Regions from separate parts of the Ruminococcus sp. RTP21484sp1_RTP21277st1_D2_RTP21277_210401 genome, predicted to be linked through region 2. Evidence: riboswitches for the same ligand, from Rfam matches in the RefSeq annotation. Region 2 holds a riboswitch; the other holds the start of a gene.
What was found. A riboswitch is a leader RNA that binds a small molecule or an ion and turns the genes downstream of it on or off. The one in region 2 is predicted to bind ZMP and ZTP.

Region 1: another riboswitch for ZMP and ZTP. It lies ahead of AB5706_RS11280 (IMP cyclohydrolase); the one in region 2 lies ahead of AB5706_RS08495 (formate--tetrahydrofolate ligase).

The regions. Positions count from the first base shown of each region.
Region 1 covers NZ_JBCOMJ010000015.1:42,378-50,098, forward strand. The annotation lists gene guaB (IMP dehydrogenase) at 1-787, shown strand, start outside; gene AB5706_RS11275 (peptidoglycan recognition protein family protein) at 787-1,560, shown strand; ZMP/ZTP riboswitch at 1,841-1,923, shown strand; gene AB5706_RS11280 (IMP cyclohydrolase) at 2,046-2,759, shown strand; gene AB5706_RS11285 (phosphoribosylaminoimidazolecarboxamide formyltransferase) at 2,866-4,050, shown strand; tRNA gene AB5706_RS11290 (tRNA-Gly) at 4,400-4,472, opposite strand; gene AB5706_RS11295 (3D domain-containing protein) at 4,716-5,636, shown strand; gene AB5706_RS11300 (CpsD/CapB family tyrosine-protein kinase) at 5,810-6,508, shown strand; gene AB5706_RS11305 (CpsB/CapC family capsule biosynthesis tyrosine phosphatase) at 6,561-7,292, shown strand; gene AB5706_RS11310 (YveK family protein) at 7,374-7,721, shown strand, end outside.
Region 2 covers NZ_JBCOMJ010000010.1:9,985-17,705, reverse strand. The annotation lists gene AB5706_RS08520 (GntR family transcriptional regulator) at 1-311, opposite strand, end outside; gene AB5706_RS08515 (threonine aldolase family protein) at 628-1,647, opposite strand; gene AB5706_RS08510 (sodium ion-translocating decarboxylase subunit beta) at 2,201-3,337, shown strand; gene AB5706_RS08505 (PP-loop family protein) at 3,668-4,837, opposite strand; gene AB5706_RS08500 (DUF1700 domain-containing protein) at 5,231-5,674, opposite strand; ZMP/ZTP riboswitch at 5,964-6,106, shown strand; gene AB5706_RS08495 (formate--tetrahydrofolate ligase) at 6,232-7,721, shown strand, end outside.

The DNA.
Region 1 (7,721 bases), on a different contig from region 2:
TACCGCCAACGTGCTTGCCCGTGTAGATGCACTTGTGAAGGCAAATGTTGATGTCATCGTTGTTGATTCTGCTCATGGTCATTCTGAGAATATCCTCCGTGCTGTACGAGAAATCAAGGCTGCATATCCGGAGCTTCAGGTTATCGCAGGAAACGTTGCCACAGGAGCCGCTACCAAGGCTCTGATTGATGCTGGTGTAGATGCAGTTAAGGTCGGAATCGGACCTGGCTCTATCTGTACCACCCGTGTAGTTGCAGGTATTGGTGTACCGCAGATCACAGCAGTCATGGATTGCTATGAGGTTGCCAAGAGATATGGTATTCCGATTATTGCAGACGGTGGTATCAAGTATTCAGGCGATGTTACCAAGGCAATCGCAGCTGGTGCAAACGTTTGTATGATGGGAAGCATGTTCGCCGGATGCGATGAGAGCCCGGGAACTTTCGAGTTATATCAGGGAAGAAAATATAAAGTATACCGTGGAATGGGATCCATTGCAGCTATGGAGAATGGCAGCAAGGACCGTTACTTCCAGGAGAATGCCAAGAAGCTTGTTCCGGAAGGTGTGGAAGGACGTGTTGCATACAAGGGACACCTTGAGGACACTGTATTCCAGCTGATCGGAGGACTTCGCTCCGGTATGGGATACTGTGGAGCTGAGAATATTGAAGCACTGAAACAGAATGGTAAATTCGTGAAGATTTCTGCTGCTTCCCTGAAAGAGTCTCACCCACATGACATTCACATTACAAAAGAAGCACCGAACTACAGTGTGGATGACAAATAATGAAAAGAAAATCTGCAAGGCCGTCTTTTTCAAGGCGGCCTTCTTTTAACAAAAGAGAAAAAAAAGATAAGGGCGGCAGGATCCGTCAGAGAAATCAGCGTCTGGCATTTCTGGTGCTTTTTTTGCTTCTGGTTGTGACAGGAGTGGTTATTCTGATGGTAAGGAATGGACAGAAGCAGGAGAAAAGTGCAGAGACATCCCAGGAAATGAATGATCATACGAATTATGGACCGGAAGAATGGATGTCCCAGGGTGCTCCCTACATAGATGTACAATTATTGACACCAAATGAGTATTCCAGGCCTCAGCTGCCCCTGAATGGAGCTGATTACATAGCAATCCATTATACAGCCAATCCTGGTGCTACAGCGCAGAATAACAGGGATTATTTTGAGAATCTTTCCATTTCTCATGAGGCGAAAGTAAGCAGCCATTTTGTAGTAGGACTGGAGGGTGAAGTGATCCAGTGTATTCCTACCTCAGAGATGTCTTACGCGACTAACTCAAGGAATGTGGACAGTATTTCTATTGAGTGCTGTCATAAAGATGATACAGGCGTTTTTGAACAGGAAACTTATGATTCTGTGGTAAAGCTGGCTGCATGGCTGTGCGCCCGATTTGGGCTGACCTCAGAGCAGGTGATCCGGCATTATGATGTGACAGGAAAGGAATGTCCCAAGTATTATGTGGATCATCCGGATGCCTGGGAGCAGATGAAGGCGGATATCAGTGCACAGATCACAATAGATCAGGGCTTGATGGGGATTTCCTGAGAAGAAAGTACGGACTATATCCATAAATTTGCTTATGCAGGCATTGCGACCAGTAACTACAAAAAGTTACTGTTCACTTGTAACGTTCCGCGAGGTGTTTTTTGTGAACAAAGTTCACAGAAAACCCGAGAATCTCAGCGCGAAATCATGCGAATGCATGATTTCTGTGCATCGCGAAGCGTGTTACTGGTCACGGAGTGATTAGTAACCACAAAAAAATTGTACATAAAAGAAAAAGATTTCCCATCTTGAAATAACGAAAAAAATATTGTAGTATAAAAAAGAACTGCATGACTGGCGGATCGTGGGAATACCCACAGGGAGTGCGGTGATATCATTGTGTCGACCGCCTGGGCAGCCTGGAAGAGGGGCTTCCCAGGCGTTTTTTTATACACGCAGCCAGTATAAGCTTATGCCAGAGCGTGTTTGAAAATCTGGCGGCTGCGGTAATATACTCATGTAAATTTCGAAAGGAGAACATCTGCATGGAAATGATAGCATTGGACAAAGAACTGAAGGAAAATTCTTACCCGGGACGAGGAATCATCATTGGCCGCAGCGCTGATGGAACGAAGGCAGTTACCGCTTACTTTATTATGGGAAGAAGTGAGAACAGCCGCAATCGTGTATTTGTGGAGGATGGAGAGGGAATCCGCACACAGGCATTTGACCCTTCCAAACTGGTAGATCCAAGCCTGATCATTTATGCACCTGTCCGCGTACTTGGAAATAAAACAATTGTGACAAACGGTGACCAGACAGACACTATTTACGAAGGAATGGATCATCAGCTCACTTTTGAGCAGTCTTTACGTTCCAGAGAGTTTGAGCCAGATGCACCAAACTATACACCACGTATTTCCGGAATTATGCATGTAGAGAACGGCACTTACAGTTATGCAATGTCCATTTTGAAAAGCAATAATGGAGATCCTTCTTCCTGCAACCGTTACACTTTTGCATATCAGAATGCAAAGGCCGGTGAGGGACATTTTATCCATACTTATAAATGTGATGGAAACCCGCTGCCAAGCTTTGAGGGCGAGCCGAAGCTTGTTCAGATTCCGGATAACATGGATGCGTTTGCAGATATGTTGTGGGAGAGCCTGAATGAAGACAATAAGGTTTCACTTTTTGTGAGATACATTGATATCGAGACTGGTAAATATGAATCAAAAATTATCAACAAGAATCACTGAAAATAAAGCATTCCGTTTTTGGTAAATTATATTCGCAAAACGGAATGCCTTACGGAATAGTACCTACTGAATCGTTACCTTAAAAGATAAAATGGAGGAGATAACCATGAAAGAGTTAGAATTAAAATACGGCTGTAACCCAAATCAGAAACCATCTAAAATATACATGGAAGATGGAAGTGAACTGCCAATTAAAGTACTTTCCGGAAAACCTGGATATATTAACTTTCTGGATGCCTTTAACGGCTGGCAGCTGGTGCGTGATCTGAAAAAGGCAACCGGACTTCCTGCAGCTACTTCTTTTAAACATGTTTCCCCGGCAGGTGCTTCCATTGGTCTTCCGCTTACAGAGACGCTTGCAAAAATCTACTGGGTAGAGGATATGGACTGGCAGAATTTTTCACCGCTTGCATGTGCATATGCCCGTGCAAGAGGCGCAGACAGAATGTCTTCCTTCGGTGATTTTATTTCCCTTTCTGATGTATGTGACAAAGATACAGCACTTCTGATCAAGAGAGAAGTTTCCGACGGTGTAATCGCTCCTGGTTATACAGAGGAGGCACTTGAGGTTCTGAAACAGAAGAAAAAAGGCAACTACAATGTAATTCAGATCGATTCGGAATATGTACCGGCTCCATTAGAGCATAAGCAGGTGTTCGGCGTTACTTTTGAGCAGGGAAGACAGGAGCTTGCAATTGATGATGAGCTGATTTCCAACATCGTAACTGAGAATAAAGAATTATCTGAGGAAGCAAAGCGTGATATGAAAGTTTCCCTGATTATTCTGAAATATACCCAGTCCAATTCCGTATGCTATGTAAAAGACGGACAGGCAATCGGCGTTGGTGCAGGACAGCAGTCAAGAGTTCACTGTACACGTCTTGCAGGACAGAAAGCAGACAACTGGTTCCTTCGTCAAAGCCCGAAAGTATTGAATCTTCCATTTAAGGAAAGCATTTCAAGAGCTGAGCGCGACAATGCTATCGACGTTTACATTGGTGATGAGTATATGGATGTTCTGGCGGATGGAAACTGGGAAAAGACATTCACAGAGAAACCTGCAGTTTTCACAAAGGAAGAGAAGAGAGCATGGCTGGATCAGATGACAGATGTAACATTAGGATCTGATGCGTTCTTTCCATTCAGCGACAATATTGAGCGAGCTTACAAAAGTGGCGTGAAATATATTGCACAGCCAGGCGGTTCTGTGAGAGATGCAGACGTAATCGATACCTGCAATAAATATAATATAGCAATGGCATTTACCGGAATTAGATTATTCCATCACTAAATCGTAGTTGAAAAATCATTCCTGCAATTGAGACGCACATCTTGCGGAAAGTTTTTTTTACATGTTTTAAGAAAAAATATTGGATTCTGGACAGAATAATAAAATGAAGTAATAAAAGGTCTTGTACAAAGTGCAAAGAACTGAAAATTCTTATTGAAAGATGAGTCAATAGAGAATCTTCAGATAGAAAAGCAAATTGTACAAGGCTTTTTTGTTTAAAATAAGATGTCCGTTATAAATTATTTCCGAAAGAATAAGCGGGATTTTCTTATGAAGTATACAAAAGACAGTGACCGCTTTGTAAGGCGGATTCAGACACAAAAAAGCTCCGACTAAATCGGAGCTTCAGAGCGATAGACGGGGCTCGAACCCGCGGTCTCGACCTTGGCAAGGTCGCGCGTTACCAACTACGCCACTATCGCATTTATTGCTGTCAACTGTTTTCCTCAGCGACAAAACATATAATACAGTATAAAATCTATTTTGTCAAATGTTTTTTTGAAAAAAATGAAATAATGTTTTTTTTAATGAAAAAATAAAAAAGCTACAATAATAAATGTGAAAAATTTCTAAAAAGCCTGATGGGATTTGAAATAAGAAAATAGCTGTGCTATGATAAACAAAGAGTAGAGGGGAAAATTGAACAGATCAGGAGATATAAATTTATGAAAAAAAGATTTCTGGTTATGGCAGTATGTGTTTCCGCATGTATGCCTGTTTCTGCGCTTGGAGCGGAAATAGCCGGTCCGGCCATTTCAGGTACAGCACAGGAAAATACTGATAATAAAGAAGAAACAGTTTCAGAAGAAGCTATCGAAAAAAAGGATTCCGGGAAAATCGAGGACGAGATTACGGAAGTCCAGGATACTGTCACAGTAGCGGCAGATACAGATGTATTAGATTATCCTGGCAGAAAAGAGGGTTCTGTGATCGGTGAAGTGCTGGAAGAAGATGAAATCAGCCGTACAGGTACTATTGATGATATCTGGAGCAGGATTCTATTTGAGGATGATAATGGAGAAGAACAGGTGGGATATATCCCAACCTCTGTTTTGGAGGGGTATGAAGATAAGAATCAGGTAGCTTCAGATGCAACCTCAGATGGAACTGTAGAAGCAGGAATTATACATAAAAGTACAGGAGAGGGCGTATTTGCAGAAGCAGTAGAAGGTGTTACCCAGACAGGGGGAAATGCAGGTGTTCTTGAAGGACAGCCGATTATGGTTTCCGCAGACAGCAGCCTTCGTCCACTTGGTGTTTTCCATATTACCCATTACTGCCAGTGCAGCATTTGCTGCGGTCCGTGGGCAAACGGAATCACATCCACAGGTGTGACAGCTACCACGAACCGCACTATTGCAGTAGATCCAACTGTAATTCCTTATGGCTCTAAAGTAGTCATCAATGGACAGGTCTATGTGGCCGAAGATTGCGGCGGCGCCATTAAGAACAACCGCATTGATATTTATATGGGAAGCCATGCGGAAGCATTGAACAGCGGTGTATTTGATGTAGAAGTTTATCTTTTGGAAGAGGGATCATCCGTTCAGGGTATAGAAGGGATTCAGGAAGGGAATCAAGAATAATATGAAAATTTTGTGAAAAATTGTGCATATTTAGTTCGAAAATGTACTAGCCAATGCGGTACTTCTAGTGTATAATGTTTAGGCAGATACTGCCATGACGTGAATTATGGGAAATCAGAAGGAAAATATGGCAGATTTACAGGATAACAAATAGATAAGGTGAAAACAAAATTATGGTAAAAGTAAAAATTAGCGACTGGAAAGCTGATTCATCCATGGATGAGGCTTATAAGGCACTTCGTACAAACATTCAATTTTGCGGTGCCGACAAAAAGGTGATTGCATTTACAAGCTGTACCCCGAATGAAGGAAAGAGTAATGTAACTTTCCATCTTGCAGCTTCCCTTGCAGAGAGTGGTAAATCTGTACTTTTGATTGATGCAGACCTTCGTAAATCCGTACTTATGGGACGTGTACAGGTTGAGGAAGAAGTGAAGGGACTGACCCACTACCTGTCCAAGCAGGCGAAACTGCAGGACGTTATCTGCGCAACCAATCTTCCCAAGTTTCACATTATTTTTTCCGGTGTTGTACCGCCGAACCCGGCAGAGCTTTTAGGAAGCAGACAGTTTAAAGACATGATCCGTGTTGTAAGAGATGTATATGATTACATTATCATAGATACACCGCCTCTTGGACGAGTAATCGACTGTGCAGTTGTGGCGGATTCCTGCGATGGAACTGTCATTGTAATCGAATCCGGCAGTATCAGCTACCATTTTGTACAGGAGATCAAGGGGCAGCTGGAGAAGACCAACTGTCCGATCATCGGTGCGATTTTGAACAAGGTAGATACTAAGGAATATGGTAAATACGGTAAGTATGGTAAATATGGCAAATATGGCAAGTACGGAGAATACGGAAAATATTGATCCGTCATTATTCGAGATTGTTATATGAAAAGATTGGAAATGGGCGAAGCGAATGAAAGGTATTTATGATATTCACTGTCATATTGTTCCGGGAGTTGATGATGGAGCGAAGGATCTCAAGACATCTGTACGCATGCTCCAGAAGGAATATGATGATGGTGTCCGCAACATTATTGCCACTCCGCATTTTCGATATGATATGTTTGAGCCGTCTCTGGAACAGGTTAAGAAGCAGTTCCTTCGTGTGAGGAAGGCTGCCGCTGAGATTGGAGAAGACGGTATTCAGATGTATCTGGGCTGCGAGCTTCATTCCAGTATGGATATGACAGACTGTCTGAAAAAAGGGGAAAGACTTACCATGTCAGGTTCCCGTTATGTGTTAACGGAGTTTCGGACTTCAGACGAAAAGTCCTATATCAGGGAACGGGTGCAGGCATTGATCCGGAAAGGGTATTATCCTATTATCGCACATGTAGAACGCTATCATTCGGTAGTAAAAAACGGTCTGGATTTTATTGATGAACTCAGGGATATGGGTGCCTATATTCAGATGAATGCGGACAGTATTATTGGTGAGGATGGCTTTATGATCAAGCGTTTCTGCAAGAAAGTAATTAAAGAAGAAATGTTGGATTTTGTGGGGTCTGACGGTCATGATCTGGCCAGACGAACGCCTCACATTGGCAAATGTTACGACAAAATTGAAAAAATGATGGGTACGGATTACGCGGATATGATTTTTATCAGCAATCCGGAGTGCATTATAAATAACGAGAGATTTTGACTTTTATATATGGGATATCGTTGGAAACGATGTATCTGTTTAGAAAAAGTAAAGAAAATTACAGGGTAACGGAGAAGAAGAATGGAAAATCAGGTTACAAATAATAACGATGAAATTGAAATCGATTTAGGTGAGATTTTTCACCTGATTCTTAGCAGGCTGGGAGTGATTATTCTTTCCGGTATCATTCTGGGTGTGATTTCCATTATCGGAACAATGCTTTTTATCACTCCACAGTATGAATCTACCACGAAGATCATGGTGCTGAATAAACAGGACAGCAATACACTGACCAGTGCTGATATGCAGACCAGTACACAGCTGACTAAGGACTATGCGGAACTTATTAAGAGCCGTACAGTTCTTGAAGGTGTAATTGCACAGCTGAATCTTAATATTACCTATCAGCAGCTGCTTGGCAAACTGACC
Region 2 (7,721 bases):
TCCATTCCCTGAATCAGCCTTGGAAAAATGTAGTCGGAAATATAAGTTGTCACTACCGCAATGTTTCTGGACTTTTTCATATGGCGCATTTTCTCGGAACAAAAAGTTCCTTTTCCATGGCAGGCTTCTATATAGCCTTCCTGTTCCAGAAGACTAAGTGCCTTTCGCACCGTATGCCGGCTGAGGGAATATTGTACTGTAAACTGATTCTCTGATGGCAGCTTCTCTCCTGGCTGAATCCTGCCGGAAATGATCTTCTCTTTTAGTTCTTCCATCAGAGTAAAATATTTTGGCTTGCCATTTTCAGTCATTCTTCCTTCCTCCTGTTTCCATCTTACAACTTGTACGCACATACGGACAAGTTGTTGTGTTTGGATATTGTATACAAAATAATCAGCTATATTTTATGCTTTTTTAACAAATGTTGGGGATTCTAAAATGAAAGAAGTGAAAACATAAGATTTTATTTACAGAATGGCTATGTAAATCAACGCTTACATAGCCATCTGTTTTACACAAGTGTTATCTCATTTACACAATGGGCATCCGAAATTCATGCTTTCACAGGACCTTACCGCCTGCACGATAACAAACAACACTCGCGAAACATAACTTTTTCTTGTTTTATTACAATGTCTCAATCAGCGAGTCAATGTCTTCCATTTTCGTTGCCCAACTTGTTGCAAAGCGGACTACTGTATGACTATCATCATATTTTTCCCAGAAGCTGAACTTCACTTTTTCGCCCAATTCCTCCATTTTCTTATTTTCCAGGATAACAAAAATCTGATTGGTTGGGGAATTAATGAAAAATTCATAGCCCTTCTCTTTTAATGCAGCTTTCAGTTTTGCAGCGGTTTCGATAGCATTTTTGCTGATTTCCAGATACAGATTTCCTGTGAAAAGAGTATCAAACTGAATTCCAAGCAGTCTGCCTTTCGCAAGAAGCGCTCCCTGCTGTTTGATCATAGTAAAGAAATGTTTCGGTGCTTTCTTCGGAAAAACGACTGCTTCACCGCACAGGGCACCAACCTTGGTTCCTCCGATATAAAATACGTCTGTATAATTTGCAATATCTTTCAAAGTCACATCTGTCTCTGCCACCAGTCCATAGCCCAGTCTGGCTCCGTCCAGAAATAACGGGATCTCATATTCCCTGCATACACTGGAAATATCTGCCAGTTCCTGCTTTGTGTAAAGAGTTCCGTACTCTGTCGGATGTGAAATATAAACCATGCCCGGAAAAACCATGTGGTCATAGCTTCCGTCTGCATAGTAGGTCTGAAGATAATCTTTCAGATTTGCGGCAGAAATTTTACCATTGTCCTGGGGAAGTGGAAGAACTTTATGTCCGGTAAATTCAATTGCTCCGGCTTCGTGCGCATTTACATGACCGGTAACTGCGGAAAGCACTCCTTCATACCGGTTCAACACGGACGCGATCACCACTGCATTTGTCTGGGTACCCCCTACCAGGAAATAGACCTCCCCATCTGGACAGCCACATGCCTCTTTTATTTTTTCCTTCGCTTTGTCACAGAAAGGATCCTGTCCATATCCCGGAACCTTTTCCATATTGGTTTCCATTAATCTTTTTAAGATTGCCTCATGAGCACCTTCACAATAATCATTTTCAAAATACAACATGATGTAACTCCTTTGTTTCATATTTTTCACTTGTACCATACAGGTATATTTTACTTTGATTTCGTTTTTTAATCATATACCTGCCCTGAATTTTTTACAAGAAAAATGTTTCCGGATAACAGTTCCGTAACCAAATGGCCAATAAATTCTTTCTTTTATATAATTCAGGGTTGACATTCCCACCTTTGCCGAATTATAATTACCACAACAAAATACATTTGCAGTCACGCTTCAATAAAAGGGAGTAGCTGGCATATCAAATGCATTGTTTCTGTTTTAGTGCATTTTTGTATATGGATTTTCATGCGTCAGAACGGTAGACAGTTCCATGAATCTGTCGCCCGCAGAAAATTGAAATGGCAAGACTTTTATTACAATAGTCGCATATCTTCAGATATGCAGTATTGTAATAAAAGTCTTTTTTATACCCCAAAAACAGGTTATAAAATTCCTTCCCTACAAAGCTTTCATTTTTATAACAATATTAACATTATGCAAGTATTTTTATCTATTTAAGCACTTACATTCAAACACCCAAAAGGAGGAAAAAGAAATGGAATTTTTAACAGACGGAATCCTTGCATTAACCTGGCAGCAAATTGTGATGTTTGCCGTCGGAATCACCCTGATCTGGCTGGCTATCAAAAAGGGATTTGAACCAGCCCTGCTTCTGCCAATGGGCTTTGGTGCCATACTTGTGAACCTGCCTTTTTCCGGAGTTTTAAACCAGACTCTGGCTGGCGGGATCCAGGCAAACGGAGTCATTGAATGGCTGTTCCATGTGGGAATTGAAGCCTCAGAAGTCATGCCGATTTTACTTTTCATCGGAATTGGCGCTATGATCGACTTCGGTCCCCTGCTTTCCAATCCCTCTTTGTTCCTGTTTGGCGCAGGTGCACAGCTTGGAATTTTTGCTGCAATTTTACTGTCCACCATCCTTGGATTTGACCTAAAAGACGCTGCTTCTATCGGAATCATCGGTGCTGCCGACGGACCTACTTCCATTCTGGTATCCCAGGTCCTGAATTCCAAATATATCGGCGCCATTGCAGTTGCCGCCTATTCCTACATGGCACTTGTCCCAATTGTACAGCCCTTTGCCATCCGGCTTGTCACTACAAAGAAGGAACGCTGCATTCACATGGAATATAATCCGAAATCCGTTTCCAAAACCATGAAAATTGCTTTTCCCATTATAGTTACTGTAATCGTTGGGCTGGTAGCACCTCAATCTGTTGCGCTGGTTGGATTTCTCATGTTCGGCAACCTGATCCGGGAATGCGGCGTCCTGGGCACCCTGTCCGACACAGCCCAGAATATTCTGGCAAATCTGATCACCCTGCTTCTTGGAATCACCATTTCCTTCAGCATGCGTGCAGACCAGTTTGTAACAAAAGAGACTTTACTGATCCTGGTGATTGGACTTTTTGCTTTTGTCATGGACACCATCGGCGGCGTTCTCCTGGCAAAATTTATGAATCTTTTCCTGAAAAAAAAGATCAACCCAATGATTGGCGGTGCCGGAATTTCTGCATTTCCAATGTCCTCCCGAGTTGTTCAGAAAATGGCCATGGAAGAAGATCCCACAAATGTAATTCTCATGCAGGCCGCCGGTGCCAACGTGTCCGGACAGATTGCTTCTGTAATCGCAGGCGGCATGGTTATCAACCTGGTCACAAAATTTTTATAAAAAAATTTTTATAATGAGGAGGGTCTTATCTATGAATACATCCAATATCATTATTGCACTTGAAATCATGGCAAAAGGAATGGCAGGAATCTTTACTGCCATTCTGTTCATCATTCTTTGTGTATGGCTTCTCGGAAAAATCGGAAAATAAATACTCCAATATATCTATAGCGCTTCTCTTTTCATCCCCGACAAAAAACGAGCCAAGGTCACATGCAGCATTGACCTTGGCTCAATATTTTTACTAATACATCGTTTCGTAAATAACTATACCAATCGCGTAGGATGTAGATCCGAGTGTGCAGGTCTAAAATCCACATTTTCTCTCTGTTACTCTACTGCATCAGCAGCATTCTCAGAGGCAGAACCGGGCTCCCCATCATAATTTTCCAGGAAAGAATGTCTCACATCATATTGTTTATATCCCACAACTGTATCAATATTTACATTCTCTACGCTCTTGAAAATGTTGCCCTCTACAAACGGATTCACCTTTTTCAGGTCACGGATCAGTTCCTTGATTTCTACACGTTTGGAGCGATTTTCGTTATTGCAGGTAGTGCAGGTATCTGTAAATTTACATGCACACTGAATAAAATGGAGATCATTGTAGTCACGCCATGCCTTAATATCATCCTCCCGCACCAGATACAATGGACGGATCAGTTCCATTCCCTCAAAGTTGGTGCTGTGAAGCTTGGGCATCATAGTCTGTACCTGGGCACCGTAAAGCATGCCCATAAGAATGGTCTCAATCACATCATCATAGTGGTGACCCAGTGCAATCTTGTTGCAACCCATTTCTTTTGCAAAAGCATAGAGATGCCCGCGGCGCATTCTTGCGCAAAGATAACAAGGAGATTTCTCCACATTAAATACAGACTCAAAAATATCAGACTCAAAAATACGAATAGGAATATTTAACCTTCTGGCGTTTTCCTCGATTACCTGACGGTTGGCCGGACTGTAGCCCGGATCCATAACCAGAAATTTCACCTCGAAATCAAATTTATTATGAAGCTTCAGTTCCTGGAAGCACTTTGCCATCAGCATAGAGTCCTTGCCGCCGGAAATACAGACTGCAATCCTATCTCCCGGCTTCACAAGCTCGTAAGTATTGATTGCCTTGGTAAACCTGGACCAGATTTTTTTCTTAAATTTCTTGCGAAGACTGATCTCCACATTTTTCACAAAATCTTCGTCCTGTGAACTCTTCATGGCATCCATAAGCCAGGCAATGTACCCTTTCTCAAGGCTTACTGCATCCAGCCCCTCTTCCTCGAGCTTCTTAGCGATTTCTTTACTATTGATTCCGCGGCTGCAGCAAATAACCAGTTTTCTGGTCTTATCCACTTCCGGATTCTCCATGATTTCCTCTGGCTTACAGGCCAAAGCCCCCTTAACAGCGCCATGGGAAATCTCAATCTCGTCGCGGACATCAATGATCTGATAGGACTCCGCTGGTAACTTTTTTAATTCTTCTATTGTTATACTGCTCATTTAAATCCTTCCCTGAATATATTCTATAATGTCCATACTTTATATCACGATCTCAACAAAACTGTAACTCATTCCTGCTCAGAAGAAACCTTGCTGAATATGATTGTTACTGTTCACTGGTCACGTTCCGCGAGGCGTTTTTTGTGAACAAAGTTCACAGAAAACCCGAGAATTGCGGCGCGAAATCATGCGAATGCATGATTTCTGTGCATCGCGAAGCGCGTTACTGTGAACGGAGTGAACAGTAACATATGATTCTCTAAAGCATGTCCGACATTTTTTTGTTACAAAACGGACATGTCGTCTATCGGCGACATCTCTATATATGAAAATCAGCTGCTGTGCGCCTGCGACACTCCCGCATCTGCCGTTCGTGACGTTCATAGTATCATGTTAATTCCGATTTTTTATCAGTGACACAATAAACAAAATCAACGCCAGTACCGCAAAAAACGGAATCACTGCCACCAGAATATGAAACAGCAAAAAGACGACTATCAGCAGGATCACCACGCCCAGAAGTTTGCTGTACCAGGTATCAAACCGCCATACATGTACATGATTCCGGCTGGAGCTCTGGGTATTCTGTGCGTCATCCGAATAGGTGCTGTACTCCTCATAATCCAGCTGCCCGTTATCCACATCTGTATCCAGCAAAGTCCTGGCGATCAGCCTTGGATCTCCAAGTTCATCAAGAACCTGCTGCTCATCACGTCCACTACGTACCTGTGACTGAATATAATCTTCATAGTAACGCACATGCGCCGCCACCTTACCCTCATGCATCTGTCCGGACAGCTGACTTCTCAATGTATCCAGAAATTCTGTTCTATTCATTCAATTATTCAACCTTTCTTATATAAAACCACGAATCATTATCCTGTTTCAAACAGGCTCTGTGCATTTTCTATTCTAACAATACTTGCCCTCATACGCAACTATCCAAGTCATAAAATTTTTATGAAGTCTGAAGCGGAGATTATATTTTTCCATTCAGACAGATTTTCTCCACATTCAAAGCATTTGTTATATTTCACAAATATACATCGTCTTTTTTGACAATAATGCTGTCTGTTAATTTATTGACAAAATGTTTTTTTAATGATACAATGAACACATCAATTGAAAAGCTTCTGAATACTGACGGATCGTGGAGTTAACCACAGGGACTTCAGGAGCAGATCATGAAGATTACTGTTTACAGCCGCTGCACCATATTTTGCAGACAGCATAGACCGTAATTTCCAGCCGACCGTCTGGGCAGTATTTGAATCATCAGATACTGCCCTTTTTTTACCGGGAGGTACCTCTGACATGAGGGAAATACCGTTGTCTTTTTAAGAAGCGGTCATATAAAAACCATTTAATCTTACACAACGAAAGGAGCTTTTATTATGGGGTTTAAAAGTGACATCGAAATCGCACAGGAATGTGAAATGAAACCAATCACTGAGATTGCAGCTAAAGCAGGTATTGCGGACAAATATCTTGAGCAGTATGGTAAATACAAAGCAAAAATCGACTACAATCTTCTGAAAGAAACAGATAAGAATGATGGCAAACTGATTCTGGTTACCGCTATCAACCCGACTCCTGCCGGAGAAGGAAAAACCACTACTACAGTTGGTCTGGCAGACGCTATGCAGAAGCTTGGCAAGAACGTTATGGTAGCTCTTCGTGAGCCATCCCTTGGACCGGTATTCGGTGTAAAAGGCGGTGCAGCAGGCGGCGGATATGCCCAGGTAGTTCCGATGGAAGATATCAACCTTCACTTCACAGGTGACTTCCACGCAATCGGCGCAGCAAACAACCTTCTTGCAGCAATGATCGATAACCATATTTTCCAGGGCAATGCTCTTAACATCGACCCACGTAAGATCACATGGAGAAGATGTGTAGATATGAACGACCGTCAGCTTCGTAATGTAGTAGACGGACTTGGCGGAAGAACAAACGGTATGCCTCGTGAAGACGGCTATGACATCACGGTAGCTTCCGAGATCATGGCTGTTCTCTGTCTTGCAAGTGATATCAAAGACCTGAAAGAAAGACTTTCCAGAATCATCATCGGTTATACATATGGCAAACCGTCAGAGCAGAAACCGGTAACAGCTGGTGATCTTCATGCAGAGGGTGCTATGACAGCACTTCTGAAAGATGCTCTGAAACCAAACCTTGTTCAGACACTGGAGCATGTACCTGCAATCGTTCACGGCGGACCATTCGCAAACATCGCTCACGGATGTAACTCCGTAACCGCTACCAAGATGTCTCTGAAGCTTGCTGATTACACCATCACAGAGGCTGGATTCGGTGCTGACCTTGGTGCCGAGAAATTCCTTGATATCAAATGCCGTATGGCTGGTCTGAAACCAAATGCAGTTGTTATCGTTGCTACTGTCCGTGCACTGAAATACAATGGCGGCGTTCCGAAGGCTGATCTTAACAATGAGAACCTTGAGGCTCTTGAGAAAGGTCTTCCAAACCTTCTGAAACACGTAAGCAACATCAAAAATGTTTACAAGCTTCCATGTGTTGTTGCAATCAATGCATTCCCGACAGATACCAAGGCAGAGCTTGACCTGGTAGAAGCAAAATGTAAAGAGCTTGGCGTTAATGTTGCACTTTCTGAAGTATGGGCAAAAGGCGGCGAAGGCGGTATTAAATTAGCTGAGGAAGTAATCCGTCTTGTTGAAGAGCCAAACGACTTCACATATTCCTATGAGCTTGAAGGCTCTATCGAAGATAAGCTGAATCAGATCGTTCAGAAGATCTATGGCGGTAAGAGAGTTGTTCTTACAGCTAATGCTCAGAAGCAGGCAAAACAGCTGGAAGAGCTTGGATTCGGAAACTGCCCGATCTGTGTGGCAAAAACACAGTACAG